Linked DNA regions of Lichenibacterium dinghuense. The protein of the gene in region 1 interacts with the protein of each later gene in a pairwise test. Links are inferred from orthologs where the notes say so. Each region holds a gene or a part of one and is shown in the gene's direction. Other genes may lie near its edges. The genes, in order: L7N97_RS19340 and L7N97_RS13035.

What was found.
Region 2: the proteins of L7N97_RS19340 (region 1) and L7N97_RS13035 interact in binary tests that used the Escherichia coli proteins (3 or more experiments, as listed by UniProt). The link is inferred for Lichenibacterium dinghuense from one-to-one orthologs.

Annotation. Positions count from the first base shown.
Region 1 is NZ_JAJLMN010000001.1:4,059,589-4,074,547, reverse strand. The notes cover bases 7,189-10,104. They hold L7N97_RS19340 (glutamate-5-semialdehyde dehydrogenase), read left to right. Parts: upstream 7,189-7,962; coding sequence 7,963-9,246; downstream 9,247-10,104. Other genes in these bases: L7N97_RS19330 (DUF1194 domain-containing protein), read right to left, coding at 9,924-10,104; L7N97_RS19335 (nicotinate-nucleotide adenylyltransferase), read left to right, coding at 9,243-9,929; L7N97_RS19345 (ATP-binding protein), read right to left, coding at 7,305-7,646; tnpC (IS66 family transposase), read right to left, coding at 7,189-7,226. Also shown: L7N97_RS19380 (AMP nucleosidase), read left to right, coding at 1-488; L7N97_RS19375 (M48 family metalloprotease), read left to right, coding at 612-2,123; L7N97_RS19370 (RNA polymerase factor sigma-32), read left to right, coding at 2,253-3,143; L7N97_RS19365 (methyltransferase domain-containing protein), read right to left, coding at 3,157-3,957; L7N97_RS19360 (AraC family transcriptional regulator), read right to left, coding at 4,028-4,822; L7N97_RS19355 (ATP-binding protein), read right to left, coding at 5,051-5,836; more of tnpC, read right to left, coding at 5,943-7,188; more of L7N97_RS19330, read right to left, coding at 10,105-10,658; L7N97_RS19325 (hypothetical protein), read left to right, coding at 10,905-11,051; L7N97_RS19320 (rhamnan synthesis F family protein), read left to right, coding at 11,203-14,274; L7N97_RS19315 (glycosyltransferase), read left to right, coding at 14,335-14,959. UniProt on the Escherichia coli protein: Catalyzes the NADPH-dependent reduction of L-glutamate 5-phosphate into L-glutamate 5-semialdehyde and phosphate. The product spontaneously undergoes cyclization to form 1-pyrroline-5-carboxylate.
Region 2 is NZ_JAJLMN010000001.1:2,711,058-2,725,965, reverse strand. The notes cover bases 7,793-10,657. They hold L7N97_RS13035 (sulfate/molybdate ABC transporter ATP-binding protein), read left to right. Parts: upstream 7,793-8,638; coding sequence 8,639-9,676; downstream 9,677-10,657. Other genes in these bases: L7N97_RS13025 (hypothetical protein), read left to right, coding at 10,510-10,657; L7N97_RS13030 (hypothetical protein), read right to left, coding at 9,700-10,050; cysW (sulfate ABC transporter permease subunit CysW), read left to right, coding at 7,793-8,604. In the rest of the region: L7N97_RS13075 (PAS domain S-box protein), read right to left, coding at 1-2,517; L7N97_RS13070 (sugar-binding transcriptional regulator), read right to left, coding at 2,641-3,660; L7N97_RS13065 (hypothetical protein), read left to right, coding at 4,020-4,256; L7N97_RS13060 (hypothetical protein), read left to right, coding at 4,394-4,579; serine O-acetyltransferase EpsC, read left to right, coding at 4,749-5,708; L7N97_RS13050 (sulfate ABC transporter substrate-binding protein), read left to right, coding at 5,762-6,781; sulfate ABC transporter permease subunit CysT, read left to right, coding at 6,891-7,754; more of cysW, read left to right, coding at 7,747-7,792; more of L7N97_RS13025, read left to right, coding at 10,658-10,935; L7N97_RS13020 (hypothetical protein), read right to left, coding at 11,038-12,411; L7N97_RS13015 (hypothetical protein), read left to right, coding at 12,469-13,143; L7N97_RS13010 (transposase), read left to right, coding at 13,053-13,499; L7N97_RS13005 (cyclic nucleotide-binding domain-containing protein), read right to left, coding at 13,679-14,143; L7N97_RS13000 (ABC transporter transmembrane domain-containing protein), read right to left, coding at 14,182-14,908. UniProt on the Escherichia coli protein: Part of the ABC transporter complex CysAWTP involved in sulfate/thiosulfate import. Responsible for energy coupling to the transport system.

The DNA of each region.
Region 1 (14,959 bases):
CCTACCTGCGCCGCGACCGCATCCTCGACGAGCTGGTGCCGCCGGACGTGCCCGTGCCGGCGCTGGCCGAGGTGCAGCTCGCCCTCCAGGCCGCGGCGGCCGGCGTCACCGGCGAGGACCCGGACGCGCTGAAGAGCCGCCTGCGCACCGGCACGGTCGTGACCTACGACGACCGCAACTGGGAGCTGCGCTTCACGCAGGAGCGGCGGCGCATCAACCTGTCGCGCTCGATCGCGGTCGACATGGAGAGCGGCACGATCGCGGCCCAGGGCTACCGGCTGCGCGTGCCCTACGGCACGCTGCTCTGCGTCAGCGACAAGCCGCTGCACGGCGAGATCAAGCTGCCCGGCGCCGCCAACGCCTTCTACGAGCGCGCGGTGGGCGAGCACCTGCTGATCGGCCTCGACGCGCTCGACCGGCTGCGCCGCGACCGCGCGGGGTTGCATTCGCGCAAGCTCCGGGCCTTCGACGAGCCGCCGTTCCGGTGACGGAGCCGGGGCGGTCCGGCGGCCGCGACCGGCGCTCCGCGCGCCCCGCGAAACACTGGACGGTGGCGCCGGGGCGCCGTTAGACAGGGGCCCATGCGGCGAAACGGGGGCGACCGGCGGAGAATGGCGACGGGGACCAGCCACCAAGGCCCGTGGGGCGCGGTCCGCGCCGCGGCGCCCCGCGCGCGCGCTGCCCTGTCCTCGGCGCTGGCCGCCCTGCTCCTCGCCGGCTGCGCCCCCACGGTGGAGGAGAGGCTCAACCCCATCCCCGCCGCGCTGACGGTTCCGGTGCCGCCCGCGGCGCCCCGCACCACGGGCGTCGACAGCCCGGCGGCGCGGGAGCGCAAGCAGCTCCTCGGCTTCTACGGCGGCGAATACCGCGCGCCCGCCACCGAGCGCTTCCTCGACGAGGTGCTGGTGAAGCTCGCCGCGGCCTCGGACACGCCGAGCCAGGTGTACCGCGTCACGGTGCTGAACTCGCCGATCGTGAACGCCTTCGCGCTGCCCTCGGGCGACATCTTCGTGTCGCGCGGGCTCCTGGCGCTCGCCAACGACACCAGCGAGGTCGCCGCCGTGATGGCGCACGAGATCGCCCACGTCACCGAGCGCCACGCGTCCCGGCGCGCCGAGATCGAGAAGAACTCGGCCGTGATCGCCAAGGCGGCCGCGGTGATCGACGACCAGAACCGCCAGAAGAACTTCCAGAACTACGCTCAGTTCTCGCTCGCCGCCTTCTCGCGCCAGCAGGAGATGGACGCCGACCAGGTCGGCATCCGCGTCATCGCCAAGGCGGGCTACGACCCCTTCGCGGCGTCGCGCTTCCTCGTGTCGCTCGGCCGCGCCACGGACCTGCGCCAGTCGCTCCACCCGGGCGGCGACGCCAAGCCCGACATGATGGCCACCCACCCCTCGACGCCCGAGCGCGTCGCCCACGCGGTGGCGGTGGCCCGCGGCATCGCGGCGCCCGGCCTCGGCGAGACCGGCCACGACCGCTACCTCGCCGCCATCGACGGCATCCTGTACGGCGACGACCCGGCGCAGGGCTTCGTGCGCGGGCGGCGCTTCATCCACCCGCGGCTCGGCTTCGCCTTCACGGCGCCGGACGGCTTCGTGCTGGAGAACTCCGCCCAGGCCGTGCTGGGCGTGACGCCGAGCGGCACGGAAGCGCTGCGGCTCGACAGCCTGAAGCTCGGCGCGGGGCAGACGCTCGACAGCTTCATCGCGAAGGGCTGGATCGACGGGCTGCAGGCGAGCCCGGCCGAGGCCTTGAAGGTCAACGGCCTCGACGCCGTCACGGCCACCGCCAAGGCGGACGCCTGGTCGTTCCGGCTCGCCGCCGTGAAGATCGGCAACGACGTGTACCGCCTGACCTTCGCGGCCAAGGACCTGACGCCCGAGACGGACCGCCGCTTCCGCGACAGCATCGAAACGTTCCGCCGCATCACGCCCGAGGACGCGCGCGACGTGAAGCCGATGCGGATCGCCGTGGTGACGGCCGCCGCCGGGGACACCGCCGAGGCCTTCGCGCCCCGCATGGCGGTGCCGGACCACCCGCTCGAAACCTTCGAAACCCTGAACGGCCTCGAGGGTGCCCAGCTCGACGCGGGCCGCCGCTACAAAGTCGTGGTTGAATAGCGCCGTCGCGGCTCCAGATAGGCAAGGGTCGAGTTTGCCGCAGCTCGGCCTTCACCGTTCCTGAACGCTTCCGCGAAACCTTCAACGGCCAGCCGCGTATCTTTCCCGGACCATCCGGGGAGAGCGACCATGTTGCAGATGGCGGGCGTGAGGCGGCAGTTCGTCAAGGCCGCGATGTCGGCCCGCTTCCTGGAACGCGACGAGGAACGCGCCCTGGCGGAGAGCTGGCGGCACCGGGGCGACGAGCGCGCCCTGCACGAGCTCGCCGCGGCCCACATGCGCCTCGTGATCTCGCTGGCGGCCCGCTTCCGCCACTACGGCCTGCCGATCGCCGACCTGATCCAGGAAGGCCACGTCGGCCTGCTCGAAGCCGCGGCGCGGTTCGAGCCCGAGCGCGAGGTGCGCTTCTCCACCTACGCGACCTGGTGGATCCGGGCCTCGATCCAGGACTACATCCTGCGCAACTGGTCGATCGTGCGCGGCGGCACCTCCTCGGCCCAGAAGGCGCTGTTCTTCAACCTGCGCCGCCTGCGCGCCAAGCTGTCGCGCGACGGCGGCGGGGCGGAGTCGAACGCGTCCATGTTCAACACCATCGCGCTGGCGATCGGCGTGTCGCCCGCCGACGTCGAGCTGATGGACACGCGGCTGTCGGGCCCGGACGTGTCGCTGAACGCGCCAGTGACGGATTCCGATTCCACCGGCCAGACCGAGCGCGTCGAGTTCCTGGTCGACGACAAGCCGCTGCAGGACGAGACGGTCGGCGAGGCGATCGACGGCGACCGGCGCGTGCTGTGGCTGCGCGAGGCGCTGGGCGTGCTCTCCGAGCGCGAGCTGCGCATCGTGCGCGAGCGCCGGCTCGAGGAGGAGGCCGCCACGCTCGAAGCCCTCGGCTCGCGGCTCGGCATCTCCAAGGAGCGCGTCCGCCAGATCGAGAACCGCGCCATGGAGAAGCTGCGCCGCGCCCTGTCCGACCGCACCGAGGCCGACGCCGCGCGGGCCCTGGTGGCGATGGGGGCGTGAAGCCGGGCGGCGATCACGCGCGGCCGGTGGCCTTGAAGAACGTGTAGGTGAAGGTCCCGTCCGGCTCCGCCGCGCGGGCGAGGTCTGTGAGGCCGCGGTCGAACTGGGGCGGATTCGCGAGGCCCGCCGCGACGGCGGCGTCTCGCACCCCCGCCACCATGGCGGTGAATGTTCCGAGCACGAATCCTTCGGCGAGATCCGGCCGCGCCGCGTCGGCGTGGACCGTTCGGGGCACCGTCGCGGCGTCGGCATAGCCCGCCATGCGCAGCAGCGGCGTGAGCCGCCGGCCGATCGTCGCGTCGCCGCCGGCGGCGCGCTGCAGCGCGACCTGACAGGCGACGGCCTCCGCCGCGGCCTCGCTCGGCGGGTGGACCAGCGTCGAGCCGTGGTCGCCCTCGATCGCGGTGAGGAGGCCGCCGGGCTTCAGCACCCGCCGGATCTCGCGCAGCGCGGCCAGCGGGTCGCGCAGATGTTCCAACAGAAAGCACACGAACGCGCCGTCGAAGCTTGCCGCCGGGACGGGCAGCGCCGTCGCGTCGGCATGCAGGAAGGCGACGCTCTCGATGCCCGCCTCGCGCGCCCGCGCCTCGGCCCTCGCGAGCGAGCCGGCGTCGATCTCGACGGCGGTGAAGCGGGCTCCGGGGCTGCGCCGCGCCAGGGCGACCGTCTGTGCGCCGACGCCGCAGCCCGCCTCCAGCACGGCGCTTCCGGGCGGGTAGGACGTGCCACCGTGGAGCAGGTCCTCCAAGGTCCGCGCCTGGTCCAGGAGGCGCGTGCCCTCCGGTCCCTCGTAGCCGTGCACGTAATCCCGCATCGCCGCCTCCGGTGACGGCCGAACGATGCGCCGCGCCGGCGGACGGGTCTTGAAGCGGATTGCAGCCTATTCAGCGAGCCGCTGTCCGCCAGCGCCCAGGCGTGACGCCGAACTGGCGCAGGAAGGCGCGCGTCATGTGGCTCTGGTCGGCGAACCCCACGGCCAGAGCGGCCTCGGCGAGCGGCAGCCCGGCCGCGATGCGGCGGCGCGCGGCGCGCACCCGCGCCTGGAGCAGATAGGCGTGAGGCGTCGCGCCGACGTCGCGGGCGAAGCCGCGCAGGAGTTGGAAGCGGCCGACGCCGGCGAGGGCCGCCAGTTCCGCCAGGGTGACGGGGAGGTGGGGTGCCTGATCGATGCGCTCGCGCGCCAGGGCCACGGCCGGGGCGACGACCCGGCGCCGCGGCGGCCGGCTGCCGTGCCGGGCGAATAGGCGCGCGAGGCAGAGCAGCAACGCCGTCTCGGCGGCGAGGCGGTCCGGCGCCGGCGCGGCCAGCCGCGCGAAGGCGGAGGCGAAGAGCGCCGCCTGCTCCGGATCCCGCAGGGCGGGCCGCGCGAACTCGGTGCCGCCGGGCAGGTCCGCGCCGAGCCAGTCCGCGACCGTCGCCGGGGCGAGATAGACCATCCGCCAGCCGCGGGCGCCACCGATCGGCCGCCCATCGTGCATCTCGCCGGGGTTGACCGTGATGACGTCGCCCGCCGCGGCCTCGACCGGGCCGCGCCCGCTCCAGGACCGGTGCGCCCCGCGGTCGATCAGCCCGAAGCCGAAGTCGTCGTGGGCATGGCGGGGAAACGAGCGGTCGGACAGCAGCGACACGGCCTCGACGCCGGGCAGCACGGCGGCGTGCCGGGTCGCGCGGTGCGGCACGGCGGAGCGCTCAGGACGCCGCCGCCGCGGTGCCAGTCGCGAGCGCGCCGTCGATCAGCCTCGCCAGGCCTACGCCAGCATGCGATTGCTTGCCTGACCGTGAAGGGCGGCTCGCATCCCATGATCGCATATGCCGCCTCTCCGCCGAAGCATGTTTGCCGTTGAATCACAAATGCCCCATCACCGAGACGTGTTCACGGGCGTCGACCGACCGTGTTCTTCGCTCTCTCACCCCTGGCGTCGCATGAACTCGGAAAAAAGCGGCACCGTGAAATCCAGATACCCGTGATCAGTGCTGTATATCATGCCTTTCGATATGACGTTCGCTCGAGATGGACCCAATGATGACGGAGTGCGGCTCATTGTTCTTGCGATATCAGCCATTGCATAAGGACCTTCTCCGAGGTGTGCCATGGCCTTGACAAACTGCACTTCTCCCTTTGTCAGGCGATCAATCCGGACCTTGAAGAAGCCTCGATCGAGCGATGACAGCGTCTTGGAGTAGGATCTATCTGCGTCCCGGAGAGAGATTTCAGGCCCTTCCGCATCGTTCCATGTTTCAGAAGCCCACTCTTGGAGGAAAAAGGGATACCCTCTCGTGCGTTCGACGATGAGGTCCAGCGCCTCGGAACTGATCGAGGCACCTTCGTCGAGAATCGGCCTCTGGACCGCTCGTCGCGCGGACACGGCGTCGAGGGCTCCGACGGCTGGATAGTGAAACAGCCGTTCCGCATAAGACTTCGCCTCTCCGGCCAAACGCGCAATCTGCGGAAGACCTGCGCCGACGAGGAGGACAGGCAGCCCATCCTGCGACATCCGATGCAGAGAAACGATCAACGCTGAAAGGTCGGATTCGGACAGGTACTGCACCTCGTCGATTGAAAGAATCCAGCCGCGTTTCGCAGCCATGGCGGCCTTGCCGATCAAGGTGAAAATGTCCGGCAGATCATACTGAAGATCGCCCGTATCGGCCAATCCGGGGTCAGGCTCGACGCTCATTTCCACCCCGGCCATCTCGATCTTGAAGGCCGACGCGAAGCTTCGCAGCCCTTTGATTCCGCGCGTCGCCAGTTGCTTGGCCGGTAACTACCCACGGGGTGCGCAGCTTGGCTGAGCGCCGTCAGGCGCCGATGGTGCCCAGCACGGTGCTGAACGTGCCGGCGCCGGAGGTCAGGCGCGCGGTGGCCACCACGGTTCGCACGGCGGCCTCGCCCTTGGCGGACCACATGGCGCGGTAGCCGTTGGTGTTCTTGCGCTGGATCACCGCTGGGCGGAGGTCGCGCTCGCAGGCGTTGTTCGTGGCCTCGACCCGTCCGGGGAAGGCCGCGAAGGTCAGGAGCTGGTCGCGGGCGCGACGCATGCGGTTCTGGATGTCGCGCGCCAGGTCGCAGGTGGCCGGGGCGGCGAGGATGTCGTCGAGGGAGCGCTCCAACTTGCGGCGCTTGGTGGCCACCGTCGAGGGCGCCGCTGTGGTGACGGTGCGCGCCAGCGCGAAGGCTTTGTCGAGCCACAGCTTGAGCCGCAGGGCGAGGATGTCGTTCCCGGCTTCGAGCGCATAGGCGACGTCGCGGGCGAGGTGGGCCAGGCAGGTCTGTTGCCGGTCGGCATGGCCCTGTTGGGCGGAGTAGCGATCCGACAGCCACACGGCGGGCCGGTGCCCGTCCATGATCTCGTGCACCACGCAGGCGCCCCGCGTCGGGGCGGCGTGGTGCACCACCGCTTCCTCGCAGCGGAAGACCCAATGGTACGAGTTCGTGCCCTCGATGCGCACGCCCGTCTCGTCGGACGCCACAACGGTGGCGCGTCGCAACACCGACAGGGCCGCGTCGCGCCCGGCCGCGAAGCGCGTCTCGGCCCGGCGCAGCATGTTGGTGAGCCCGCCCTGGCTGATGCGCAGGCCGAACAGGTCGAACAGGGCCTTTTGCAGCCGCTCGTAGGACAGGGCCTGGAAGGTCTTCAGGTACACGGCCGTGGCGTGCAGGCGCAGCCCGAACGGCGAAGCCGCAGCCTCCGCCGGTCTCGGCGCCGCCACGCGGGCCCGGCATCCCGGGCACACCACGGCGAGCCGCCGGTGCTGCTCGACGACGGGCTTCACCTCCGGCAGTTCGATGTGCTCGTGCACGCTGACCGTCTCGACCGGCAGCTCGGCCGACAGCGCCAGCCCGCAGTCGGGGCACTCGGTCGGACGGTGATCGACGACCGTGTCGGGATCTTCGGCGACGAGGCGGTTATGGCCCTCGTGGCCGGGCTTCGCACCACCGGGGCGGGACTGTTCGCGCCGCTCCTTGCGGTCGGTGGAGGGCGGCTTGGACGAGGTGCGCGACGTCTTGGCCGGGCGCTGCAGCTTCAGCACCAGTTCGATCAGTTCCTCCTTGCTCAGGCGCTCGAGATCACCGCGGCTCATGCCATCAGGGAATCAGCCTTCATCACGCCGCGCAAGCCCTCGTTGCACTTCGACCCGCCCCACCCGGCACCGGTCGCCTCACACCACCCCGTGGGTAGATACCTTGGCCGCTTCGACGCCGGAAAGCGACCTCAGAACCTTCCGCATCTCAGGGTAAAGGAGTCGCGCGAGACTCTCTCCTTCCGGCGACTCGACTTTGGAGACAAGCAGGCCCGCTTGCTCGGCATTGCGACCGATCTCGTTGAGTAGCACCGTCTTCCCAGTGCCGCGCAGTCCCAGCAGCATCATCGGACGAGCGCTCCTGCCCTGCAAGGCTCTTCCGCAGGCGATCCTGCCCGCCTCGATGATGGCGTCTCGACCCGCGAGTTCCGGTGGGCGACTGCCCGCTCCAGGGGCGAAAGGGTTGTTGTAGGGGTCCACGGATCTCCCTCTCGGCAACAGCGCGTCTAGCGATATATAGCCGTGCATAGGAAAAACAGCTAGCTTTGGCTAGTTTTTCGTAGCTTTCACTCGAAAGGTGGGCCATCCCGACTGCCCAAACTCGCGGAGCAAGGCAGTGACCGGCGCGACACTATGGAGTGTTCCGATCCCGCTAACGCGAGTCGGCTCGCACGCGGCGAGCTCGCACGGGCACCGTCCACGCTCGACGGCGTCCTTTGCAGGAGCCACCTCGAAGCGGGTCCGATGGACAACAGCATCGGCGTCGGCCATTGACGACGGCGCGGGAGGTGTAGTCATGGGGTCGCAGGTGATCGACGGCGTGCCCGAGGAGGTGCCGGCCCTCATGCGCGGCATCGGCCGCGCGGCGCGCCTCGCCCAGCGGGCGCTGGCCAACGCCGCCGCCGGCACGGTGGACCGCGCCCTCGTGGCCGCTGCCGACGCGGTGCGCCGCTCCGAGGCCGCCATCCTCGACGCCAACGCGCGCGACCTCGCCGCGGCCCGCGACCTTTCCCCCGCGTCGCGCGATCGCCTTGCGCTCGACCACGGCCGCGTGAAGGCGGTGGCGCGCAGCCTGGAGGACATCGCCGAGCTGCCCTGCCCCGTGGGCCGCGTGCTGGCGAGCTTCGACAGGCCGAACGGCCTCACCATCGAGCGCGTGTCGACGCCGCTCGGCGTGGTCGGCGTGATCTACGAGAGCCGCCCCAACGTCACCGCCGACGCGGGCGCGCTGTGCTTGAAGTCCGGCAACGCGTCCGTGCTGCGCGGCGGCTCGGAATCCTTCCACTCGACGCGGGCGCTCCACGCATGCCTGGTCGAGGGCCTGGAGGCCGCGGGCCTGCCGGCGGCCGCCATCTCGCTCGTGCCGACGACGGACCGCGACGCCGTGGGGGCCATGCTGGCCGGCCTCGACGGGAACCTCGACGTTCTGGTGCCGCGCGGCGGCAAGGCGCTCGTGGCGCGCGTCCAGGCCGAGGCGCGGGTGCCGGTCTTCGCCCACCTCGAAGGCTTGGTGCACGTCTACGTCGACGCCGCGGCCGACGCCGACAAGGCCGAAGCGCTGCTCGTCAACTCCAAGCTCCGCCGCACCGGCGTCTGCGGCGCCGCCGAAACGCTGCTGGTGCACGAGGCGCGCGCGGCGGAGCTGATGCCGCGGCTGCTCAAGGCCCTGCTCGACCGCGGCTGCGCGGTGCGGGGCGACGAGGCGGCGCGGCGCGCCGACCCGCGCGTGACCGCCGCCACCGAGGAGGACTGGCGCACCGAATACCTCGACGCCGTGATCTCGGCCCGCGCCGTCCCGAGCCTCGACGCCGCGGTGGACCACATCGAAACCTACGGCTCGCACCACACCGACTGCATCGTCACCGAGGACCTGCAGGCGGCTGCGACCTTCATGGCGGAGGTCGACTCCGCCATCGTGATGCACAACGCCTCGACCCAGTTCGCCGACGGCGGCGAGTTCGGCTTCGGCGGCGAGATCGGCATCGCCACCGGCCGCATGCACGCGCGCGGGCCGGTGGGCCTCGAACAGCTCTGCTCCTTCAAGTACCGGGTGCGCGGGGACGGGCAGACGCGGCCGTGACTCCGCCCGCGGGGCCGCGGTCGCCGGGCGGCCAGGCCCTGCCCGCGCGTTCGCCGGGTGGGCGGGCTCTGCCCGCCTGGGCGCCGGGGCTGCGGATCGGCCTGTTCGGCGGCAGCTTCAACCCGCCCCACGAGGGCCACCGGCTGGCGTCGCTGACCGCGATGCGGCGGCTCGGGCTCGACCGCGTCTGGTGGATCGTCACGCCCGGCAACCCGCTGAAGCGCCACGACGGCCTCGCCGACCTCGACACCCGCATCGCGGCGGCGCGGCGCCTCGCCGATCACCCGCGCATCGTTGCCACGGGCGTCGAGGCCGGCATCGGCATGCGCTACACCGTGGACACGATCCGGCACCTCCGGCGGCGCTGCCCCGGCGTGCACTTCGTGTGGATCATGGGGGCCGACAACCTCCTGCAGCTGCCGCGCTGGCGGCGCTGGCGCGAGCTCGTGTCCCTGGTGCCGGTGGCGGTGGTGGACCGGCCGGGCTCGACCTTCCGCTCGCTCAACGGCCGCGCCGCCGCCGTGCTGGCGCCGGGGCGCCTGCGCGAGTCGGAGGCGAAGCTGCTGCCGACCCGGCGCCACCCCGCCTTCGTCTACCTGCACGGCCCGCGCTCGTCGGCCTCGTCCACGGCGCTCCGGGACGCCGGGCGGGGGCTGATCCCGGCGGGGGCGCCGGGCTCATGAGATCTCCTGCACCAGCTTGCGCACCAGCGCGCGGCCGAAGCTGTCGAAGTCCTCCGCCACGGCCACGAAGCTGGCGAGCCCGCCGGTGACGCGCCTGCGGTAATACTCCTGCAACCCGCCTGGCGGGTGGGTGTGGGCGACGAGGTAGGCCGGGCCGGACATGTCGCTCAGGATCACGATGCCGTTGATGGCCGTGACGCCGTGGGCCAGCGCGGCGTCGCGCGCGCCCTCGATGTCGCTGCCGCCGTTGCTGTCGCCGTCGCCCGACACGTCGATGACGCGCCGCTCGGCCTGAAACGGCGCCTCCGCGAACAGGGCCGCGGAGAAGTCGATGGCCGAGCCGATCGCGGTCCGGTCCGAGAAGGAGCGCGGCGCCGCCCCGACCGTGAGGCCGAAGCCCCGCGCCTCCTCGGGGCCGCCGATCCCCGTCCATGGGATCACCAGCTTCTGCGACTGGCTGCCGGCCCATTCCACGAAGCTGACCGCGATGCGCCCGTGCGTGCCGGCCGCGATGGCGCGCAGCACGTCGGGGTCCGACATGGCGGCGGCGTAGCCCTTGCGCTGCAGCTCGTATTTCTCGTCGGTGATCGAGTGCGACACGTCGGCGGCCAGCACCAGCATGAGGTCGACCGTCGCGGGGTCGGTCCCCGCCGCCGAGGCCCGCGCGGGCCCGAGGACCGCGCCCCCGAGCAGCGCCGCCACCCCGTTCAGGACCGTCCGCCGCTCCATCGCCGCCTCCGCCGATGACCGATGGCGGCAGGAGACGGCGGATGGGCCTCGGCGTCAATGGGCGACGACGTCGCCCGGAGGACGATCCCGCGGTTCTGCGAAGGGGGAGGCCCTGCGCTCGACGCGGCGCCCTGGACCCTCGCCGGCCAGGGGCGAGCAGGCACTCGCTCTGGCAGCGGCCCTTCTGCGCGTGCCCATCGAGGACCGTCTGCTCGACCTTCCCGGCTTGGAGCCCGGAGGACGCCCGTGACCCGGCCCGAGCGGCAGAAGCTCGGATCGATGCCGGGTGGTCACGAATTGGCCGGCCCCGAAGCGTTGTTCAGCGACCTGCCGGGTCTCATCGAGGCGGGTCGCCGGGATGATGAGTTGCCGCATCTGAAACCCGCATGTTAGAGGCTCGGGCCCTGGCTGCGTCCGGGGAGACGCCGCGTTGAGCATCGGGACGTCGGATTGACCTCGCCGTTGCGCTTCTACGGCGCGCTCGCGCGAGGCCAGCCAGAAAAATGAAGCTTCGGGTTGCGAAAAGCGGAGTGCAGGGCGCATAATGAGTACGTCGGATCCCCTGCTGCCTCTCCAGGAGGTTGTCTCCGGCCCCCCCTCGCGCGCTGCAATCCTGGCCCTGCTCGCCGTTTCGCCTCTGTTCGACGCTGCATGGTATCTGGAGCGCTACCCTGATCTCGCCGGATCGGGGTTGGACCTCGTCGCGCATTTTCTCGATTTCGGCGGCAATGAAGGACGGCACCCCCACCCGCTCTTCCACAGCGATTTCTACCTCGAAATGAACCCCGACGTCCGGGAGATCGCAGAGAACCCGCTCGTCCATTATCTTTCGCGCGGCGCTGCGGAAGGACGCGACCCGAATCCTTTGTTCGACACGGATTGGTATGTAGCGCGCTACATGCGGCAGTCTGCCTACGTCATCAATCCTCTCGCTCACTACCTCCGCCATCCCGACAACGACACGTCGCAGGTTTTCCAGTCGCAGTGGTACAGACAGCATGCGATGACGGAAGCGTCGCAGGCTGAAAACCCGCTGGCTCATTATTTCAGGGAGGGGCGCGATGCCGGCGCGTTCTGCAACCCGCAGAGTCTGCCCGACCCTGACAACCTGACATACCAGCTTATGATGTCCGGGCTCTTCGACGCAGGATTTTACGGAGAGAATTATCCGGATGTCGCAGCCGCGGCCGTAGATCCTTTCTCTCATTACATGGAGATCGGCTACAAAGAAGGTCGCGTGCCGAACGCTCTGTTCGACATCAACTACTACTGCAATCAGGTGCCGGAGACCGAACGAGACAACATCAACCCGCTCGCACATTACCTCAAGCGGGGGGCGGCGCTGAACCTCAATCCAAATATCTTCTTCGACACCGCTTGGTACAAGGCTGAGTACCTCGCCCACCGCGGCGATGGATCGAACCCGCTCGCGCATTTCATCGCCGATGGGGGTCGTTCGACCAGTCCGTCGCCTCGCTTCGATGCGGGATGGTATCTCAGGCGGAACCAGGACGTAGCACGCAGCGGTATCAACCCCCTGACGCACTACCTGCGCGCCGGCATGGACGAGGGCCGCGCCCCGCGTGTTCTGAACCGTGGCGGCCATCTGGGCCGCCGCGTCTCGGATGCGAGGCTGGTCGCGCTGAAGGACGATGGCCGGAGCGCTGGGATCACGGTCCTGCTCGTCACCCATTCGGCGCGTGGAGCCTTGAAGGGTCATCTGCAGACGATGGTCGACGGCTATCGCCGGGCGGGCGCCGAAGTGGTCCTGATCGTGGCGGCGGACCGACGGCGCACGGCGATCCCGCAGTCCATCTCGGACGCCTGCCGCGCGGTCTATGTGCGGGACAACACCGGCTTCGACTTCGCCGCCTGGGCGCATGTCATCGGGCAGGACGACACGCTCCTCGACAGCGATCTGCTGGTGCTGACGAACGACAGCCTGCTCGGTCCTGTCGACATCGGCCAGCTCTCCACGATCTTCTCGCGAACCGCGGCCTCGCCGGCCGACCTCGTCGGCTTGACCGAGAACACCTACTATTCAACGCACCTGCAGAGCTTCTTCCTCGCTCTGAAACGTGGATGCCTGTCCTCCTACGGGTTCAGCCGATACCTCGCGGACATCGTCAACCTCGACACCAAAGACGAGGTGATCGCCAGCTACGAGCTGACTTTTTCGAGTCGGATGAAGGCCGCCGGCCTCCGCCTGGAGGTGCTGTTCCCGGAGCCGAGGCAGGACGCGTCCCGCGCCAGGATCAACCGCATGATCTTCGATTGGCAGGAGGTGCTCGACGAGGGCCTGCCTTTCGTCAAAGCCTCGCTGGTGGTCGGCGAGCATCGATCCTTCGGCGAGGATGAGGTGCGCGCCGCCTTGGCGGCGCGCGGCTTCGACCTGGGCCTGCTCGAAGTCACGCAACGCCACCCGGGTCCCGTCGCCTGGGTCGATCTCGACCGCACCGCGAAGCCGGGCCCCGTCCCGCGCGTGGCGTTCTTCGGTCCGTTGAACGTGGCGAACGGGCTCGGCATGGCCAGCCGCGGTTACGTCAAGGCCCTGCATCGGACCGGCTGGCACCTCAACATCCACCCGCTCGAACGCCCTTTCCACATCCATGCCAAGACCGCCCCGAGCTGGCAGGTCCGCGACTTCTCGGGACCCGCGGACATGGCCGTGGTCCACCTCAACGGCGACAGTTGGGAGGCGCTCCTCACGCAGCACCAGAGGCGCGACATCGAAGCGGCCAAGCTGAAGGTCGGCCTGCTCGTCTGGGAAACCTCGGTGATCCCTGACGATTGGCTTTCGACCATCGACGGTCTCGACGCCATCTGGGTTCCGACGGCGTTCTGCGCCGAGATCTTCCGGTCCGTGACGGGCATACCCGTCGATGTCGTGCCCCACGTCGTCGAGAACGAGCCCGGTCGGATCGACGACCAAGCCTCCGCGGTGGACGTCTGCCGCTCCTTCGGAATCGACTCAGGTAAGCGTCATATCCTGTACGCCTTCGACGGGTCGAGCTTCCTCGCGCGCAAGAACCCGCAAGCCCTCGTGAGGGCATTCCGCGCCGCCGGTCTGGGCCGGGCCGGCTGGCAACTCGTCCTCAAGACCAAGCACGTCTTCGACCTGCCCGTCGAAGGCCAGTCGCTGCTCGATCTCGTCGGGACCGACGGGGATGTCGTCGTGGTCGATCGGGCCATGAGCCGCACGGATCTGGCGGCGCTCTTCGCGCTCTGCCCGATCTACGCCTCGTCGCATGCGTCCGAGGGCTTCGGCTTGACCATCGCCGAAGCCATGGAATTGGGGAAGGTCGTAGTCGCCACCGACTACGGCGGCAGCCGCGATTTCCTCGACCCGAGCTGCGGTTTCCCCGTCAAGGCCGAGGAAGTCGCGTTGAAGGTGAGCCACGGCCCCTACCTGCGCGGCGCAGTCTGGGGCGAGGTTGACGAGGAGGCGCTCGCGGCTTCCCTGCAGGACGCGGCCCGCGCGGTCGTGGACGGGAGCCAGGCCGAGATCGCCGCCGCCGCACGAGCGCGGATCCGCAAAGACCTGTCTATCGAAGCGGTCGCCGCCGCCATGGCGGCCTCCTTCGGACGCCTCTCGACTTCCGACCGAAGCCGATGAGGGCGGGGCATCGACGGCGGCTTGCACGTCCACGCCGCCCCTATCAGCTTTGAAGCCGCGATGAACGACGTTTTCGGTATGCCCCCATCCATGCTTCACATGTCCTGGTCTGCGGACTGGCCGACTGACGTCGTTCCGTTGTCCCTGGGACGGGACCATCGCCCGGTCGAGCCGGACCGCTTGGCACAGCCCGCGGGGTCGCGCGCGCACTTCTTCTTCGTCGCTCCGGAGACGAGCGCGATCCATCCCGATGCGGTGGCGCTCGCGCGGCCCTTCATGGCCGAGCGGCCTGACGTGGGAATCTTCTACGCCGACGATGCCGTCGTGGCGCCGGACGGCACCGTCGAGAGCGTACACTGCAAGACGTCGTTCAATCCAGCGCTGCTGTTGGCGGACGATTACATGGCGTTCCCGCTCCTGATCAGGGCGGACATCCTGCAGAAGGTCGAATTGACGTTCGATGGCGACATGGGAGAGGCGGGCTGGTACCGCTTCTGCCTGGACGCTCTGATGGCCGGCGTCGTCATCGACCGAGTTCCCCACACACTGCTGGCATCTCCCGCCCCGCGCCCGAAGGCGCCGCGGAGGGCACGCGCGGCCGCGGCCGCGCGTTGGTTGGCCCAAGCGGGACAGCCGTTCCGTCTGGGGGAGGGCCGCTTCGGGGACACCAGCAGGCTCCAGCGCG
Region 2 (14,908 bases), 1.3 Mb from region 1 along the record:
CGCCGCCTCGCCGGCCGCGGCGCCGGCGAAGCGCGGCAGCAGGATCCGCACGCGCGTGCCGCGGCCGGGGGCGGTGTCGATCGCGACATGCCCTTCCGACTGGCGCACGAAGCCGTAGACCATCGACAGGCCGAGCCCCGTGCCCTGCCCCATCGGCTTCGTGGTGAAGAAGGGGTCGAAGGCCCGCGCCGCCACCTCGGGCGCCATCCCGCCGCCCGTGTCGGCCACGGTCAGGGCCGCGTAGTCGCCCGGCGCCGGGCCGTCCGGCGCGGCCTCGCCCACCGTCACGTTGCCGGTCTCGATCGCGAGGCGCCCGCCGTCCGGCATGGCGTCGCGCGCGTTGATGACGAGGTTGAGCAGGGCGTTCTCGAGCTGGTGCGGGTCGCACAGCGTGGGCCACAGCCCTTCGGCCAGCGACACCTCGAAGCCGATCGCCTCGCCGGTGGTGCGGCGCAGGAGATCCTCCATCGTGCCGACGAGGCGGCCCATGTCGGTGGGGCGCGGGTCGAGCGGCTGGCGGCGCGAGAAGGCCAGCAGGCGGTGGGTCAGCGCCGCGGCCCGGTCGGCCGAGCGGACCGCGATCTCGACGTAGCGGCCGACGTCGCCGGTGCGCCCCTGCGCGATGCGCCGCTGCATCAGGTCGAGCGCGCCCGTGATGCCGGTGAGCAGGTTGTTGAAGTCGTGCGCGATGCCGCCCGTGAGTTGGCCCACCGCCTCCATCTTCTGCGACTGGCGCAGCGCGTCCTCGGCCTTGGCCAGGGCGGCGGCGGCGTCCTTCTCGTCGGTCACGTCGCGCACGATGCAGTAGATCAGCCCGTCGTGCGGCACCGCGCTCCACGAGAACCAGCGGTAGGAGCCGTCGCGGTGCCGGTAGCGGTTCTCGAAGGCCGGCACCGTCAGCCCCTCGGCCAGGAGCGCCAGGGCGCTGGTGGTGCGCCACAGGTCGTCGGGGTGGACCAGCGCGATGGACGACGTGTCGAGCAGGTCCTCCGGCGTTCGGCCGAGCGTCTCGGCCCAGGCGGGGTTGAGCCGCACGAAGGTGCCGTCGAGGCGCGCCACGCAGAGCATGTCGCGCGCGTGGCGCCAGATGCTGTCGAGCTCGTGGGTTCGCGCCGCGACGGCCGCCTCCAGCGTCTCGTTCATGCGCCGCAGCGCGGCCTCGGCGTCCTTGCGCGCGCCGATGTCCTCGATGCAGACGACGCCGCCCGCGATGCCGCCCGCGGCGTCGCGGATCGGCGCCGCGGTGAGCTGCACCCAGGCCAGCGTGTCGTCGCCGCGCCGGTACAGGTATTCCTCGCCGGCCGAGGTTTCGCCCCGCGTGATGGCCCGCGCCAGGGGATAGCGGTCGAGCTCCAGCCGGGTCCGGTCCGGCCTGTGGAGGATCCAGTCGCGGTGCTGCTCCACCGCCTCGGTGGGGATCAGCTTGTGGCCGAAGATCTCGTCGGCGCGCGGGTTCTGCCCGACGACGCGGCCCGAGGGCGCCTCGGCGAACAGGATGCCGACGGGCGCCGCGTCGAGCACGGCCTTGAAGCGCAGCCGCTCCGCGTCCCGCTCGGCTTCGGCCGAGCGCGACGCCGTGACGTCGATGGCGATGCCGGCCAGGCGCCGCGGCGCGCCGTCCTCAGCCCGGTAGCAGCGGCCGCCGAGCAGCAGCCACAGCGCGGACCGCGGCGCGGTGCCCCCCTCCGGCGCCACGCGGAACTCGGTCACGAAGTCCCGCCCCTCGGCGAAGGCCGCCCCGACCTCCCGCCCCACCCGGTCCCGGTCCTCGGCGCGGACCCGGGCCAGGAGCGCGCCGGGGTCGAGGCCCGCCGCCGCGGCCTCGGGCGGCAGGCCGAGGAAGCCCGCGAAGCGCGCGTCGCCGCGCACGAGGCCGGTGCCCGCGTCCCAGTCGACGAAGCCGACGAGCCCGCTCGCCAGGGCGGCGTCGGACCGCTCGCGGCTGTCGCGCAGGCTCCGCGCGGCGGCGCGGCGCTCCGCCTCGGCGCGGCGCTCGCGCGCGAACGCCCGGTCGCGCTCCGCCACGGCCCGGCGCAGGTCGAGCTGCGCCATCACGGACCGTCCGAGCGCCTTCAGGATGAAGAGCTGCTGCTCGTCGAGCGTCCGGGGGCGGTGGTCGAGGACGCAGAGCGTGCCGATGGCGACGCCGTCCGGGGTTTTCAGCGGCACGCCGGCGTAGAAGCGCGGCGCCGGCCCGGCGAAATCGCGCAGGGCGCCTCCGGGCAGGGCCGCCGTGTCGGGGACCACGAAGATCTCGTCCGCGTCCAGCGTCGCGGCGCAGAGCGGGGCCGTCGCGGGCAGTTCGCGGCGGCCGATCCCGATCTCGGCCTTGAACCATTGGCGGTGGCGGTCGAGGAAGTTGATGTGGGCGATGGGCGTGTCGCAGGCCCGCGCCGCCACAGCGACGATGTCGTCGAACTCGGGCTCGCGGTCCGTGTCCAGAATCGCGTAGGCGCGGAGCGCCTCCAGGCGTTTCCGTTCGCGGTCACCGGCCGGGTCGTCGGTGGGCGTTGGCAAGGGTCCTGATCCCATCGGCGGAGCGGCCGAGCTTTGGCTGCCGAGACTGGCCCAACCCGCGGTTCGGCGCAACGGCCCGCCGCGCCTCGGGTGATCCTGAAAAGGCCACCCCCGACGTTTCCCTCAGGTTGCGGTGTCGGGTGCGGGGCCGGCCAGCTCCAGCAGCGCCGTCGCGGTAACCTCGTCGGTGATCAGCACGGTCGGCCGCGCGAGCCGGATCGCGCCCAGCAGGGCCCGGACCTTGCCGGGGCCGCCGGACGCGATGACGCGCGCCGGCGCGGACCGGATGCTGTCGACCGGCACCGCCATCACGCGGGCGTTGATCGGATGGTCGAGCAGGGCGCCGTCGACGTCGAAGAACTGGTACAGGAGGTCGCCGACCGCCCCGGCGTCGAGCAGCGAGCGCCGCTCCTCCTCGGAGAAATAGCCGAAGCGGTAGGAGATGTTGTCCGGCCCCATGCTGCCGACGCTCATCACCACGGCGTCGAGCTCCCGGCCGAGGTCGAAGATCTCGCCGAGGCCGCAGCGCTCGACCAGCGCCCGCTTGGTGTCGGGGCTGTCCACCACGGCCGGGGCCGGGATCAGGAAGCAGTCGGCGCCGAGCAGGCGGGACAGCTGCCAGGCGAAGTCGGCCGGGTTGTACTGCAGCACCTTGGCGATGCCGCCGAGCATCGACACGACGCTGAGGCCCGGCACCACGCGCTCGTCGATGGCGCCGAGGGCGGCGATCATCGTCTTGCCCCAGCCGACGCCGACCCGCATGCCGGGCCTGAGCAGGTCGGACAGGGTGCGCCCCGCGGCGGCCCCGATCGGCAGGGTGGGGTCGGCGTCGGGGCCCGACAGGGGCGCCACCACGACCTCGCCGATGCCGAACCGCCGCTCCAGCCCGCGCTCCAGCGCGGTGAGTTCGGCGATGTCGCGGCTGAGCGAGACGCGGACCTCGCCGAGCGCCTGCGCGTCCGACAGCAGGCGCACCACGGTGACGCGCCCGATGCCGAGCGCTTCCGCGATGGCGGTCTGGGTCATCTCCTCGACGTGGTACATCCAGGCGGCGCGCAGCCGCAGCCGTTGCGACCGGCGCCCCGGCTGCAACGTCCCGTCCGGGGGCGGCGTGGCGGGTCCCCCGCGGCTGTCCTTGGCCATGGCCCGATCCTTAAACGCCGAGCGGCGGCGCCACAACGGTCCGTTCAGCGCCGCGACGGCCAGAGCAGGATCCAGCCCAGCAGGCCGAGCAGGGCGAGACTGCCCAGGAAAGCCCCGACATAGGCGACCATCAGGTTCACGCGGCGCCTCCCGCCGGGACGACGCCGGCGCGGCCGGCGGCCGGGACGGCGTTCCGGGGCGCATCGCGGGTCATGGACCGGAGCGGTAGCCCCGCGCCGGCCCCCGATCTCTCACACATGATGGTGGACGCGCCGCTTTCCGCCCGGCCCGGCGGCGGAGCGGAACTCGCGACGCGAGCACCCGCGTTCCCACGCATACCCGGATCGGAGATGGACGGCATGACGGTCGAGCGACGGTTTTCCAACCTGTTCCCCACGGGCGAGGAAGCCCACGCCTTCGAGACCGCGGTGCGCGGCGCGGCCCTCGAAGCCGGCCTGTCTGTCGGGCCGGGGGGCGTGACCGACCGCGGCCTGCCCGGCCACGACGTGCTCATCGTGCTGAGCGGCGCCCGCGAAGCCCTCGACGCTTTCGCGGCCGAGCGGCACGAGGGGACGACGCTCGCACCCCTGCGCTGAACGGGCGCTCGACCCGCCCGCGAGATCGGCGGTGGCCAATGCGCAGCCATGCGCCTCCACGGGGCACCCGACCCTCGATGCCGCGCTGCGGCAGGCTTGTCTCGTGTCGCGACGGCGGCGGCCGGAGGGGGTCTCGGATGGATCATCGCATGCAGCGGGCGGACGGGCGGTCCGTGTCCGAGATCCTGGCCGACGCCCGCGCCCTCCAGGGGCGGCACGGCCCCGGCCTGCTCGACGCCGCGATGCGCTGGCTGCGCGCGGAAGCCGCGGCGCGGGCCGGCGACGCCCCGACGCCGTCGCATCGCCAACTGGTCCTGCACTGACGGGCGCGACCGGGATCGGGTCGCCGCCCGGCAGGGCCGACCCCGCTCGGAACGCCGGACGGCCGGCCGGCGAGCCGCCGACGCAAGTTTCAATTTATCTATAGACATTGTAGATTTTCAGGGTAGCTTGGCGCCGATCGACCGGTTCCGCCCAGAGGCCCCATCCGCGATGCTCGACAGCAAACTCCAGCGAAGGGCCGGCTTCGGCCTGTCGTCGCCCGCGCCGATGTCGCGCTACGACATCGACGGGGTCGCGACGGCGCTGCGCCTGTCGCGGGACCACACCCACAACATCCGCCATGGCGGCCGCATCCGCCCGATGCCGTCGCGCGACGCCCTCGCGGGCATCGTGGCGGACCTGTCCGCGGCCCTGTTCCCGAGCCACTACGGCCAGTCCCAGAGCGGCGCCGCCGCCTTCGACGGCTTCGTGTGCGGCACGCTGTCGACGGCGCTGGGGCTGCTCGAGGACCAGGTGCGCCTCGGCCTCGCCTTCGCGGACGAGGACCTGGCGCCGGCGGGCGGGGCGGACGGCAGGGCGCTCGACATCACCCGCTCCTTCGCGGCGGCGCTGCCCGAGGTCCGCGCGCGGCTCGTCGGCGACCTCCGCGCCGCGCTCGACGCCGACCCCGCCGCGTCGAGCGCCCCCGAGATCCTGCTCGGCTATCCGGGCATGGCGGCGCTGCTGCACCACCGCCTGGCGCACGTGCTGCACGGGCTCGGCGCCGGCTTCCCGGCGCGGCTCATCTCGGACGTCGCCCGCTCGCTGACCGGCATCGAGATCCACCCCGGCGCCACGGTCGGCGACAGCTTCTTCATCGACCACGGCACCGGCGTGGTGATCGGCGAGACCGCGATCGTGGGCGACCGCGTCCGCCTGCACCAGGGCGTGACGCTCGGGGGCCGGCACGCCCCGGCGGGCACGTCGCTCCGCGGCGTCCAGCGCCACCCGATCCTCGAGGACGACGTCGTGGTCTACGCCAACGCCACGCTGCTCGGCCGCATCACGGTCGGCCGCGGCTCCATCATCGGCGGCAACGTCTGCCTGAACGCCAGCGTGCCGCCCGGCAGCCGCGTCACCCAGGCCTCGGCGTCGCGAAACGGCGCCGAAGCGCAGCGGCTGTCCGACTGACCCCTTCCACCGTGGGACGGTCGACGTCCCTCCCTCACGGCCCGAGAACCCCCATGTCAGCGCGATCGCTCATCCTGTCCGGCGCGGCCGGCGTCGCCCTCCTGCTCGGCCTCGCCGGGGCGGCCGGCGCGGCGAGCCTCCTCAACGTCAGCTACGACCCGACGCGGGAACTCTACAAGGACATCAACAGGGTCTTCGCCGACGACTGGAAGGCCAAGACCGGCGAGACCGTGACGATCCAGGCCTCGCACGGCGGCTCGGGCGCCCAGGCGCGCTCGGTGATCGACGGCCTCAAGGCCGACGTCGTGACGCTGGCGCTCGCCGCCGACATCGACGCCATCGCGTCGAAGACCGGGCGCATCGCGGCGGACTGGCAGAGCCGCCTGCCCGACCGCTCCTCCCCCTACACGTCGACGGTCGTGTTCCTGGTGCGCAAGGGCAACCCGAAGAACATCAAGGACTGGGACGACCTCGCCAAGCCCGGCATCTCGGTCGTCACCCCGAACCCGAAGACGTCCGGCGGCGCCCGCTGGAACTTCCTCGCCGCGCTCGGCTACGGCCGCAAGGCGAACGGCGACGACCCGAAGAAGGCGCAGGACTTCGTGGCCGCCATCTACAAGAACGCCCCCGTGCTCGACGCGGGCGCGCGCGGCGCCACCGTGTCCTTCGCCCAGCGCGGCCTCGGCGACGTGCTGATCGCGTGGGAAAGCGAGGCCTTCCTGGCCTCGGAAGAGTTCGGCCGCGACAAGTTCGACATCGTGGTGCCGTCGCTGTCCGTGCTGTGCGAGCCGCCCGTGGCCGTGGTGGACGCCAACGTCGACCAGAAGGGCACCCGCAAGGAGGCGGAGGCCTACCTTCAGTTCCTGTACACCCCGGCCGGGCAGAAGATCATCGCCCACGACTTCTACCGGCCGATCCACCCCGAAGCCGCCGACCCGGCCGACCTCGCCCGCTTCCCGAAGCTCGACCTCCTGACGGTCGACAAGGACTTCGGGGGTTGGACCAAGGCGCAGGCGACCTATTTCGCCGACGGCGGCATGTTCGACCAGATCCAGGCGGCGAACCACCAGTGAAGCCCTCGAATGTCGCCCGTCTCCGACAGCCGGCCATCCCCGCCTGCGCGGGGATGAGCGGAGGGGGGCATCACGGTCGTTTCACGGCGCGTCCGGGAAGGGGGCCGGCATGTCGGTCCTGACCGTCGAGGCGCCGGCCCGCCGCCGGTTCCGGCGCGCCAGCGCCCTGCCGGGCTTCGGCCCGGCGATGGGCTTCACGCTGCTCTACCTCGGCCTGATCGTGCTGTTCCCGCTCGCCGTGCTGGCGTGGCGCGCGACCGGCATCGGCCCGGCTGGGGCGGCGCGCATCGTCACCGATCCCCGCATCCTGTCGGCCTTCCGGGTGTCGTTCGGCACGGCCTTCGCGGCCGCCTGCATCGACACTCTGTTCGGCGTGCTGCTCGCCTGGGTGCTGACGCGCTACCGCTTTCCCGGCCGCCGCCTGCTCGACGCCGCCGTGGACCTGCCCTTCGCGCTCCCCACCGCGGTCGCCGGCATCGCGCTCGCGTCGCTCTACGGGCCGAACGGGTGGCTCGGCGCGCCCCTGCTGCGGCTCGGCATCAAGGTCGCCTACACGCCGCTCGGCATCCTGGTGGCGCTGATCTTCGTCGGCCTGCCCTTCGTGGTGCGCTCCGTGCAGCCGCTGGTCGTCGACCTCGACCGCGAGGTGGAGGAAGCCTCGGCGACGCTCGGCGCGTCGCGGGCCCGGACCCTGTTCGCGGTGGTGCTCCCCACCCTCACGCCCGCGATCCTCACCGGCTTCGCGCTCACCTTCGCCAGGGCCGTGGGCGAATACGGCTCGGTGATCTTCATCGCCGGCAACGCCCCCTACGTGTCGGAGATCCTGCCCCTGATCATCGTGCAGCGCCTCGAAGAATACGACTACGCGGGCGCGACCGGCGTGGCGGTGGCCATGCTGCTCGTGAGCTTCACCGTGCTGCTCGCCATCAACCTCGTCCAGGCCCTCGGGCGCCGGAGGTACGGACATGGCTGACGCGGGTCCCCGGCGCGACGCCCTGGGCGAGAGCCCGGCCGTGCGCGTCCTCCTCATCGCGGTCGGGGCGGGGTTCCTCCTGCTGTTCGTCGCCGTGCCGCTCGTCGCCGTCTTCGTCGAGGCCCTCGGCAAGGGGGTCGACGGCTACCTCGCCGCCCTTTCCGAGCCCGACGCGCTGGCGGCCCTGCGGCTCACACTGACGGTGGCCGCCATCGCGGTGCCGCTCAACGCCGCCTTCGGGGTCGCGGCCTCCTGGTGCATCGCGAAGTTCGCCTTCCCGGGCAAGAGCCTGCTGCTGACCCTGATCGACATCCCCTTCTCGGTGTCGCCCGTGGTGTCGGGGCTGATCTACGTGCTGGTGTTCGGCGCGCAGGGCCTGCTCGGCCCCTGGCTCGACGCGCACGGGGTGCAGATCGTCTTCGCCGTGCCGGGCATCGTGCTCGCCACGGTGTTCGTGACCTTTCCCTTCGTGGCGCGGGAGCTGATCCCCCTCATGGAGGAGCAGGGCCGCGCCGACGAGGAGGCCGCGCTGACGCTGGGCGCCTCCGGCCTGCGCTGCTTCATGACCGTCACGCTGCCCAACATCCGCTGGGGCCTGCTCTACGGCGTGCTGCTCTGCAACGCCCGCGCCATGGGCGAGTTCGGCGCGGTGTCGGTCGTGTCGGGGCACATCCGCGGGCTCACCAACACGCTGCCGCTCCACGTCGAGATCCTGTACAATGAATACGACCTCGCCGCCGCCTTCGCGGTCGCTTCGCTCCTCGCTCTCCTGGCCCTCGTCACCCTGGCCCTCAAGGTTCTCCTCGAAGGGCGCCACGCCGACGCCCTCGCCGGCGCCCGGCGGCACTGACCCGGTGGGCGCGGCGGACGCCGCCCGCGCGGGCGTGAGCATCGCGGTGCGCGACCTCGTCAAGGCCTACGACGGGGGCGCCGCCCTGCGCGGCGTGTCGCTCGACGTCGACCGCGGCGAGCTGCTGGCCCTGCTCGGCCCCTCGGGGTCGGGCAAGACCACGCTGCTGCGCGTGATCGCGGGGCTCGAAAGCCACGAGGAGGGCAGCGTCGCCTTCGACGGCGCCTCGACGGCGGGCCTCGCCGTGGGCGAGCGCGGCGTCGGCTTCGTGTTCCAGCACTACGCCCTGTTCCGCCACATGACGATCTTCGACAACGTGGCCTACGGGCTGCGCGTGCGCCCGCGCCGCCGGCGGCCGTCCTCCGACGACATCCGCCGGCGCGTGCTGTCGCTCATCGACCTCGTGCAGCTCGGGGGGCTGGAGAAGCGCTACCCGGCGCAGCTCAGCGGCGGCCAGCGCCAGCGCGTCGCGCTCGCGCGGGCGCTCGCCATCGAGCCCCGCGTGCTCCTGCTGGACGAGCCCTTCGGCGCGCTCGACGCCCGCGTGCGCAAGGACCTGCGCCGCTGGCTGCGGGAGATCCACGAGCGCACGGGCCAGACCACGGTCTTCGTCACGCACGACCAGGACGAGGCGATGGAGCTGGCCGACCGCGTGGCCATCCTCAACGCCGGCCGCATCGAGCAGGTGGGCCGGCCCGCCGACATCTACGCCGCGCCGCGCACCGCCTTCGTGGCCTCCTTCGTCGGCGACCCGACCGCCCTCGACGTCGCGGTCGCGGGCGGCCGCGTGCGCTTGGCCGGCTTCGACATCGGCGCGGCGCCGGACGGCCTGCCCGACGGCGCGGCCCGCCAGTTCCTGCGCCCCGGCGACGCCGCGCTGGTTCCGGCCGGCCAGGGCGTGCCGGCCCGCGTCGAGACCCTGCTCTGGGCGTCGCGGGGCGCGCGGGCGGAGCTGAGCGTGGCGGGCCTGGCGCGCCGCGTCGAGGTCGACCTGCCGGACGCCGGCGGCCTGCGGGTGGGCGACCCCGTCGGCCTGCGCTTCCACAGCCTGAGGGTCTACTCGCCGGCCTGAAGCGGGGGATTTCGCGTCATACGTCAGCGCTCGAGCAGTCGAATCGATCGAACAGAGATTCGATTCACGGCCGCGAAGGCGAGCGTCCGGCCCGAGAAGGCATAGCGCAGCTTGGCGTCGTGGCGCGCCGCCCATCGCTCCTGCTCGGCCGCGATCCGGTCCGCCGGCCAGGCCCGCTCGCCCGCCGACAGCCAGGCGGCATCCCTCGGCCCGTCCGACAGGATGAGCAGGCACGCCACGCCCAGCAGCACGGCCGGCAGGCCCTCGATGAGGGACAGCCACGGCCAGCCATGGAGGCCCAGCGCCCCGTCGAAGATCAGGAGCCAGCCGGACAGGGGCGAGCCCAGCATGTCGGCGACCGGGATGCCGACCACCAGGAAGGCCGAGGTGGCCCGCGCCCGCCACGCGCCCGGGGACCAGTGGGTGGAGAGGGTCGCGCGGCTTCATCATGGGGCTGATCGACGACGGGGCGCGCGTGGGCGGCTTCCTCGCCCCCAGCATCATCGGCCAGCTCGCCTCGGGCTCCGGCGGGCTCCGGCCGGGCTTGGGATCACCCTGGCGTCCTTCGCCTTCGCCCTGGTCGCCCCCTCCTCGTCCCCGAAACGGAGGGCTGGACGCTGCGCTGATCGGGCGGACGGCGATGGCACCCTGATCCGAGCCGCCCTGACCGAAGCCGGAGCAGCGGCCACATCGACGGCCTCAAGCTCATCGAGCCCCAGAGCTGCGGGCGAGCGGGCCTCGATCTGCTCCAGCGCCGCATGGTTCTGGCCGCATGATCCGCGCAGAGTGAGCATCGCTGGAGCATCGAAGGGCTGTTCGGGCGACTGGAGCGCGTGCTGCACAGCGAGATCGCGAGCCTCGGCCAGCCGCGCGCGGCCTGCCTGGCCTTCGCGGCCGCGCTTTTGGCCCACAACGTGCTCGCCCTTGTGGCGCGCTGCGTGGAGCGGGCGCATGCGCCAGCCCCGCCCGTGTCGCTGTTCCACCTCGCGGTGCACATCCGCAGCGGCTTCGACGGCCTGCAGATCGCCGTGCCGCCCGAATACTGGCCCGGCCCGGTCGAGGGCGGCCTGACGGGTCTCGTCGAGCGCCTGCTGCAACTAGGCCGACGCATCGACCCCAGGCGCGTGGCCACCGCCAAGCGGGCCCCCAAGCGCAACGCGCCGAAGGTCTACGTCGACGGCAAAACAGCCCGCGCTCACGTCGCCACAGCCCGCGTCATGGCAAAGGCAGAGCTGGCACCTTGGAAGGGGTGGCTCTGAGGCTCTGACCTTATGGACGTCAATAAGGTCAGATCTCAGCCGCGCGACACGCCTCCCGCAAGGCCGCCTTCACCGCATTGATACGTTCATGACGCAGTATAACTAGAACGGCAGGAGCCTGACACCCAACAATTGTAACGCTAGCAGGCGACGGTCCTCATTCAGGCCCATAGAGGAGGGGCTAACGCAGAGCGGCGTCGTGAGCAAGATCTCCGGTGTCGCGCGTTTGATCGGCAATCTGACCTCGACGGGCCGGCCGACGTCGCCCGCCTCGTAGGAGAATGCTGTGTCGACGACGTGCTCACCGTCGATCGCGACAGACAGGAGCTGCCGGCGGTGGGCTTCGCCGAGCAGGGGACATACGGTCAAAACAACCTGCGTCTCGGGACGATCGGCAAAGTCCATGATGTGCAGACGCAGGATGTGGTAGATACCCTCAGACCAGACGAAGCTTCCGCTTTCGAGGCCGAACCAGCCATATCGCGCCAGCTGCGGAAATGTGGCAGGCGGGATGATCTGCGCGGCATGGACGACGGCGACCGGCGCATCGGCCCCGTCCACGGCGACGGCGACGGCGTTGAGAGACGCCGGCCGCGTGCCCTCGTCCATGAGCATCGAGGCCAGAAATTCCGGCACGTTGCTCGGACTGGTCTGATAGACCGCGGCCGTGTCGACAGCGAGCCGGGGCGAGAGACCCTCGGTCATCGCGCGCTCGACGAGCTCGAACACGCGGCGATCGGCATCAAACACGCCGGTTCTCCTCAACACATCGTCGTCCCGGTCGAGTAGCGCCTTGACGAAGCGATCGAGCGCGGCGCGGCGCCCCATCTCGGCCCCGATATTGTGATCGCCGTGGACGAACGAGACCCTGAGGTCGGCCCTGCGAGCCACCAAAGCGCGGACATGACGGACGTCCTCGGGGATGTCGATGGGGCAGAGAACGTGGACATGTCCGTCCGCTCTCATCGTCAGGCTGAGGTCGGGATAGCGGAAGGTTTCGACCTTGGCCCAGAGATCGTCAAACCGGTGATCGAAGGAGCAGGCCTCGTTCCCCAAAAGCACTTGGGGGCCCATGACGATGGCGTGATCGAATTTCAGGTCGTGGTCGAGGACGAGAAGCCCCGAGCCGCCCATGCTGAGGCCGAGGCCGATGCGCTCGGTGATCTCGTGTTCGGCGCAATAGCCTTCGATGAAGGCGACGACGTCACTCCACCCGGTCTCGTCGTTGAACCAGGAGCGGTTCAGGTCACGCAGGAAGATCACGTGATCGTGCAATCCGAGCCGTGTGAAGGTTCCGTTCCACTCGAGCGCCATCGACGGCCGTCCCGGTCGATCGGCCTGCGGCACGCCGATCCCGGCGAGGCTGACGATCAGTCGCGCGGTCGATCCATGCTTCACATCGATCTGATAGCCGCTGAACGTGTGCTTGACCGCTCCGGCAACTTCGCCTCGAAAGTGCGTGCACTCATCCGTCATCCAAGACCTTCACGTCCGTAAGATCACCGCTTCCTCAATATCGAATGTCAATCGGCGTTGAAAGTTGACTCCTCATCGGCGCTGAGCGCCGTGACCGGTGCAGAGGTTCCGGCGTGGCTCCGCAAAGTGCCAGCTGTCGAGACTCTGCGCCGTGTCTCGGTGCAGAATCTCTGTCGGCTGGACGACAATGTCGGCCCATCCGAACCCGTCAATTCTCAAGCCCTGCGCTGGCGCACCGAAGTGGAAGGCTATCCGCCATCGGCCATGATGGTGGCGTCGCCCTATGATCTCGACGTCCACTATGCCAAGAAGTGCCAGACGTCGTGGATCGGCTACAAAGTTCACCTCACGGAAACTTGCGAGATCGGACAACCCAACCTGATCACCCACGTTGAAACCACGGCGGCGCCGGTGGTGGACAGGGCCGTCCTGGCCGACGTGCACGCGGCGCTCAAGCACAAAGGCCTCCAGCCGGAGCGCCACCTCGTGGACGCCGGATACATAGATGCCGACGCCCTCGTGGCCAGCGCCCGCGATCATGGCGTCACGCTCGTCGGCCCACCCCGGCTCACAATCAATGGCAGGCGCGCACCGAGGGGGCCTTCGCCATCGCGCAGTTCGATCTCGACTGGGACCGGCAGATCGCCACTTGTCCGGCGGGCCAGACGAGCGAAAGCTGGATCCCGGACACCAACTGCGGCCATGACGACGTCCGCATCCGGTTCTCCCTGACGCACTGCAAGGCCTGCCCACTCAAGGCTCGGTGCACGCGCTCGAACCGGCGCGTCCTCGCCCCGCGCCGTCGGGAAGAGCACGAAACCCTCGTCGCGGCCCGGACCGCGGCCAAGGATCCGGCCTTCATCGCGGAACGAAAGCGCCGAGCCGGCATCGAAGGCACGCTGTCGAAGGCCGTACGCGCCAACGGCCTACGGCGCAGCCGCTATATGGGCGCGGCCAAGACCAACCTTCAGCAGGTTCTCACGGCGGCTGCGATCAACCTCGGCCGGATCACTGATTGGATCGCAGACCACAAGCCCGCACAGACCCGGAAATCCCCATTCAATCGCCTCGTGACGGCCCCCTCTTGAGCTCGCCCATTCGCCAGCAGTATCGAAACAGGGGCAATCCCCCACGTCGAGGCCTTGGCCGAACTGGAGCTTGTCGCGTGTGCGGAGGACGGCTGCTTGACGGTCCCCTCGACAGGATGGTGTCGACGACCCGCTTCGCGGCCCGAGCGGACCCGGGGCGGCGGGCCCGCCCTTCGCCCTCAATGCGCGTGGAACCTGTCGAGCTCGGCCTGGGCCAGCGCCTTGTTGGTGCGCTCCAGGCGGAAGGCCAGCACGCGCATCATGGCGATGCCCATGTCCGGGAAGCTCTTCAGCAGGCCCATGAGCTGGGTCTTGCCGATCACGAGGGTCTCGCAGGAACTCGAGGCCTTGACCGTGGCGGAGCGGGGCCGGTCGCACAGGATCGCCATGTCGCCGATGAAGTCGTTGCGCCCCACGGTCGCCACCTTCACCTCCGTGTCGCCGGCGCGGACGAAGACGTCGGCGGAGCCCTTCACGATCACGAAGGCGCGGTCGCCGAGCTCGCCCTCGACGCAGAGCACCTGCCCGCCGTCGAACTTCAGCCGCTGCGACGCGAAGGCCAGCAGCTTCAGCTTGGAAGGGTCCACGGAGGCGAAGATCGGCACCTCCCGCAGCACCTCGACGTCTTCCTTCAGCAGGCTCACGGTCCCCTCCCCCCATCCCGTCCCGATCACGCCGCCCGTCACGCGGACGCGCGCATCGGCTCTCGCTCGTGTTCCCGGTGCCGGCCGTCCCCCGCGGCGGAGTCGTCGACCACGCGGCCGTTCTCCATCCTCACGACGCGGTCGAAGTGGCGCGCCAGCGCGTCGCTCTCCAGGTTCCACAGCACCCCGAAGCCGGGCCGGCCGCCGGCGCCGCGGCTTTCGGCCACGATGCGCTCCACGATGGCGTCCTGGCTGCCGGGGTCGAGCTGCATCAGCCCGCGATGCACGAGCAGCAGGTCCGGCCGGCGCAGCAGGGCGCGCGCCATGGCAAGCTTCTGGCGCTGCGCGCCGCTGAGCCGCTTGCCGCCCGAGCCGACGTTGAAGCCGAGCCCCGTGTGGAACACGACCGGCCGGAGCCCGAGCTCGTCGACCGTGGCGCGCACCGCCGCCATGACGCGCGACTCCGCCTCGGCGATCCCGTAGGCCACGCGCCCCATCAGCACGTTGTCCTTGATGCTGGCGGCCTCGTTGTAGTGGTCCGGGTGGTAGAACGCGATGGCGGCCTGGTCCTCGCCCAGGGCGTCGTGGAAGGCGTGGCGGGCGTCGAGGAGGCCGCTTTCCAGCTCGGGGGTCAGCAGGCCCAGGCGGTCGCGCGGCTCGATGTAGCCGAAGGCGAGGTCAAGGAACACGGCCTGGTCGCCCGAGGCCGCCTCGGCGAAGGGGCGCGAGCCGACGCGCTTCAGCGCCGCCTGATAGTCGGGGAAC